2 regions of the Streptomyces sp. NPDC030893 genome follow, and region 2 is predicted to be linked to the other one. Evidence: predicted binding sites of a transcription regulator. Region 2 holds the regulator's gene; the other holds the start of a gene.
What was found. Region 2 encodes HspR, which represses chaperone genes until heat shock. Its sites were predicted from a motif close to TTGAGNNNNNNNNNCTCAA; they were not measured.

Region 1: the regulator HspR is predicted to act here: its motif matches at 1,530-1,548, upstream of lon (endopeptidase La).

The regions. Positions count from the first base shown of each region.
Region 1 covers NZ_JBVIFC010000006.1:208,325-210,781, forward strand. The annotation lists gene ACZ434_RS15070 (response regulator transcription factor) at 1-603, opposite strand, end outside; gene ACZ434_RS15075 (spermidine synthase family protein) at 729-1,418, opposite strand; gene lon (endopeptidase La) at 1,571-2,457, shown strand, end outside.
Region 2 covers NZ_JBVIFC010000009.1:265,882-268,338, forward strand. The annotation lists gene dnaJ (molecular chaperone DnaJ) at 1-820, shown strand, start outside; gene ACZ434_RS19480 (heat shock protein transcriptional repressor HspR) at 827-1,276, shown strand; gene ACZ434_RS19485 (sugar ABC transporter substrate-binding protein) at 1,551-2,457, shown strand, end outside.

The DNA.
Region 1 (2,457 bases), on a different contig from region 2:
GGCCAGCAGCTGTTCCCGGGAGAGCACCGCGCGGGGCGTGTTCGCCAGGCACACCAGGAGGTCGAACTCGGTGGGCGTCAGATGGACGTCCTCACTGCGCACGCGCACCCTGCGCTGCGCGTGGTCGATCTCCAGTTCGCCCAGGCGCAGGATGCCGCTGCGCGGCGTGGTGGCCGCGAGGGCCGCGCGCTCCATGCGGCGCAGCAGCACATGCACGCGTGCCGCCAGCTCCCGCATGGAGAACGGCTTGGTCATGTAGTCGTCGGCGCCGACGCCCAGGCCGACCAGCATGTCGGTCTCGTCGTCCCGCGCGGTGAGCATCATGACCGGCACCGGCCGCTGGGCCTGCACGCGGCGGCAGACCTCCAGGCCGTCGAAGCCCGGCAGCATGATGTCGAGGATCAGCAGGTCGGGCTGCCAGGCCTCCGCCGTGTCCACCGCGGAGGGGCCGTCGCCCGCCGTTTGCACCAGGAACCCCTCGGCGCGCAGGCGGGTCGCGATGGCGTCCACGATCGTCGCGTCGTCCTCGACCACGAGGATCCGGCGCTGTGCGCCGGGCGCGGTCGTCGCCGTGCCGTTGTGGGAGGTCTGTGTCTGCTCCATCGCCCGCCCCTGAGGTGTGCTTTTTCCGGAATCCGTGGGGTGATCCGTCGTCTGCGCATCACTGCGATTGACGCTTGAATGATCCGCGTCAGGGCAGCAGCGTACGGGGATTCACCGTGGCTTTGCTATCCAGGGCGGACGCCGATGTGGACGACGTCCGGAACGCCCCGGGCAACGGGGATCTCTTCGGTACGCACCTGCCGGAACCCGGCATTCCGCAAGGTTCCCTCGAATTCCGGGGACGGCTTGGCCGACCACACCGCGAGCACCCCGCGCGGATTCAACACCCGTGCGCAGGCCGCCAGTCCGGCCGGTGCGTAGAGCCCCTCGTTGTCCTCGGTGACGGTCCAGTCGGGCCCGTTGTCGATGTCGAGGCAGAGCGCGTCGAACGTGTCGGATGTCTCATTGACGTACGCGACGAGATCCGTCTCGACGATCTCCGCGCGGGGGTCGGCGAGGGCCCGCGCGGAGATCTCCGCCAGCGGCCCCGCGCAGTGCCACCCGATGACCGCCGGCTCGCGTTCCACCACGGTGATCCGCCCCCAGCGGGGCTGTCCCGCCGCGTGCGCGAGCGAGAAGCCCACCCCGAGACCGCCGATCAGCACACGCGGGTGCGTCACGCGCGTGTCGAGCGCGGCCAGGGCGGCGTCGACCAGCCGCCGCTCCGAACGGCCGTCGGAGGTGTCCATCAGGAAGCAGCCGTTGGCGATGATCTGCAGCAGGTCACCGTGCCTGCGCAGCACGACCTCGCCGTACGGGCCCTCGCGGCGGTCCAGGACTTCGGGAGGTTCGGGAATGTCGTACGGGGTGGACATGCGTTCATCCTGGCAGCTCCGCTTTCCCGGCGGCCGGGGGCTCCGGAACCCCGGCGGAGGTGATCGCTCAGAGCGAACTACCTCCTGGGAACATTCGGCCGCTCCCCTGCATTGAGTCGGCATAGCTCAACTTGACTGCCGAAGGGGAGATCATGGCTGCTGAGTCCACACCGCTCGCCCTGCCCGTGCTGCCGCTCGACGACGAGGTCGTGCTGCCCGGGATGGTGGTTCCGCTGGACCTGAGCGACACCGAGGTGCGCGCCGCCGTCGAGGCCGCCCAGGCCGCCGCCCGCACGGAACCGGGCAAGCCCAGGGTGCTCCTGGTGCCACGCGTCGACGGGACCTACGCCGGCACCGGCGTCCTGGGCACGGTCGAGCAGGTCGGCCGGCTGGCCGACGGCGACCCGGGCGCCCTGATCCGCGGCCGGGGCCGCGTGCGCATCGGCGCCGGCACCACCGGGCCGGGCGCGGCGCTGTGGGTGGAGGGCACCCGCGTCGACGAGAGCGTGCCCGAGCCCCTGCCCGGGCACGTGAGCGAGCTCGTCAAGGAGTACAAGGCGCTCGCCACCGCCTGGCTGCGCAAGCGCGGTGCCTGGCAGGTCGTCGACCGCGTCCAGGCCATCGACGACGTCTCCGCGCTCGCGGACAACTCCGGCTACTCGCCGTTCCTGACCACCGACCAGAAGGTCGCCCTGCTGGAGACCACCGACCCGGTGGCCCGGCTGAAGCTCGCCACCCAGCAGCTGCGCGACCACCTCGCCGAGCAGGACGTCGCCGAGACCATCGCCAAGGACGTCCAGGAGGGCGTCGACAAGCAGCAGCGCGAGTTCCTGCTGCGCCGCCAGCTGGAGGCCGTACGCAAGGAACTGCGCGAGCTGAACGGCGAACAGGAGGGCGAGGAGTCCGACGACTACCGCGCCCGCGTGGAGGCGGCCGACCTGCCGGAGAAGGTCCGCGAGGCCGCGCTCAAGGAGGTCGACAAGCTGGAGCGTGCCTCCGACCAGTCGCCGGAGGGCTCCTGGATCCGCACCTGGCTCGA
Region 2 (2,457 bases):
TGACGTCTTCGGGGGCCTGTTCAACCGGGGCGGTACGGGGACCACGCGTACCCAGCCGCGCCGCGGCCAGGACATCGAGTCCGAGGTGACGCTCAGCTTCACCGAGGCGATCGAGGGCGCGACGGTCCCGCTGCGGATGTCGTCGCAGGCGGCGTGCAAGGCCTGCTCGGGCACCGGCGACAAGAACGGCACACCGCGCGTGTGCCCGACCTGCGTCGGCACCGGGCAGGTGGCGCGCGGCTCCGGCGGCGGCTTCTCGCTGACCGACCCGTGCCCGGACTGCAAGGGCCGCGGGCTGATCGCGGAGGACGCCTGCGAGGTCTGCAAGGGCAGCGGGCGCGCCAAGTCCTCGCGGACGATGCAGGTGCGCATCCCCGCGGGCGTCAGCGACGGCCAGCGGATCAGGCTGCGCGGCAAGGGGGCTCCGGGCGAGCGCGGCGGACCGGCCGGCGATCTGTATGTCGTCGTGCACGTCGGCGCGCACCCGGTGTTCGGCCGCAAGGACGACAACCTCACCGTCACCGTGCCGGTGACGTATCCGGAGGCGGCGCTCGGCGGGGAGGTGCGGGTGCCGACGCTCGGCGGCCCGCCGGTCACGCTGAAGCTGCCGCCGGGCACGCCCAACGGCCGCACCATGCGGGCGCGGGGCAAGGGCGCGGTCCGCAAGGACGGCACCCGCGGGGATCTGCTGGTCACCGTGGAAGTGAGTGTTCCCAAGGACCTGACGGGGAAGGCTCGTGACGCGCTGGAGGCGTATCGCGAGGCGACCGCGGACGAGGATCCGCGGGCGGAGCTGTTCCAGGCCGCGAAGGGAGCTTGATCTCAGATGGACGGCCGTCGACGCAATCCGTATGAACTGACCCAGGACACCCCGGTCTACGTCATCTCGGTGGCGGCCCAGCTCTCCGGTCTGCACCCGCAGACGCTGCGTCAGTACGACCGGCTGGGGCTCGTGTCACCGGACCGTACGGCGGGCCGGGGTCGGCGCTACTCGGCGCGGGACATCGAACTGCTCCGTCAGGTGCAGCAGTTGTCCCAGACCGAGGGCATCAACCTGGCCGGAATCAAGCGCATCATCGAACTGGAGAACCAGGTCGCGGCCCTCCAGGCCCGGGTGGCCGAACTGGAGGGCGCGCTCGACGGAGCGGCGGCGGCGATGCGGCAGCGCGAGGCCGCGGTGCACGCGTCGTACCGCCGTGATCTGGTGCCGTACCAGGAGGTGCAGCAGACCAGCGCGCTGGTGGTGTGGCGGCCGAAGCGGCAGCAGTCCGACTGACTCGCAGGTCAAGTGGGCCAAGGGGTCCGGCGGTTCGTGAACCTCCGGGCCCCTTGCCTTATGCGCGAACACGTTTGTGATTATGGTATGGCTGCGTGTCCAGATGATCCCTGCCGGTCGCCCGCAGGTCTTCCACGAGTTCAGCGCATCGTGTTGTGTTCATCTTGTTAAGTGGTGGACCTTGACTCCGGTGGGGGCTGAAGCGTTGGCTTTTCAGTCACATGGGCCGCAAAGCTGTGCCCACGTCCACAACGCACCTGAAGTGAGCCCCCGCATGCGTCGTATCGCCATATCCGTGGCCGTCACCTCGATGTCCGTCATGCTCGCCGGCTGCGGCATGCTCGACGCGACAGGCACCAGCGACGACGCGAGCCCGGCCAAGGGAGACGACATCACCGTCGGCCTGCTGCTGCCGGAGAAGGCGAACGCCCGGTACGAGCAGTTCGACTACCCGATCTTCAAGTCGAAGGTGGAGTCCCTCACCAACAGGAAGGGCAAGGTCCAGTACGCCAACGCCGAGTCGAAGCCGGACCGGCAGGCGAGCCAGATGCAGCAGATGATCGACGACGAGGTCGACGTCATCGTGCTGGACGCGGTCGACTCCAAGTCCATCGCGGACAGCGTGCGCAAGGCCAAGGACGCGGGCATCCCGGTCATCGCCTACGACCGGCTGGCCGAGGGCCCGATCGACGCGTACATCTCCTTCGACAACGGGCTGGTCGGCGAGGTGCAGGCGCGTTCCCTGCTGGAGTCGCTCGGCGAGGAGGTCAGCGTCACCGACAAGATCGTGATGATGAACGGCTCGTCGACCGACCCCAACGCCAAGCAGCTCAAGGCGTCCGCGCTCTCCGAGCTCAAGGACAAGGTGACCATCGCCAAGTCCTTCGACACCAAGGACTGGAAGGCGGAGAACGCCCAGGCCAACATGACCGAGGCGATCAACGCGATCGGCGTGGACGACATCGCGGCGGTCTACTCCGCCAACGACGGCATGGCGGGCGGCATCGTCAAGGCGCTGAGCGCCGCCGGCGTGACCGACATGCCCCCGATCACCGGGCAGGACGCCGACCTCGAGGCGGTGCAGCGGGTCCTCGCAGGCGACCAGTACATGAGCGTCTACAAGTCCTACCCGCAGGAGGCGGAGAACGCCGCGGAGATGGCCGTGGCGAAGGTCCAGGGCC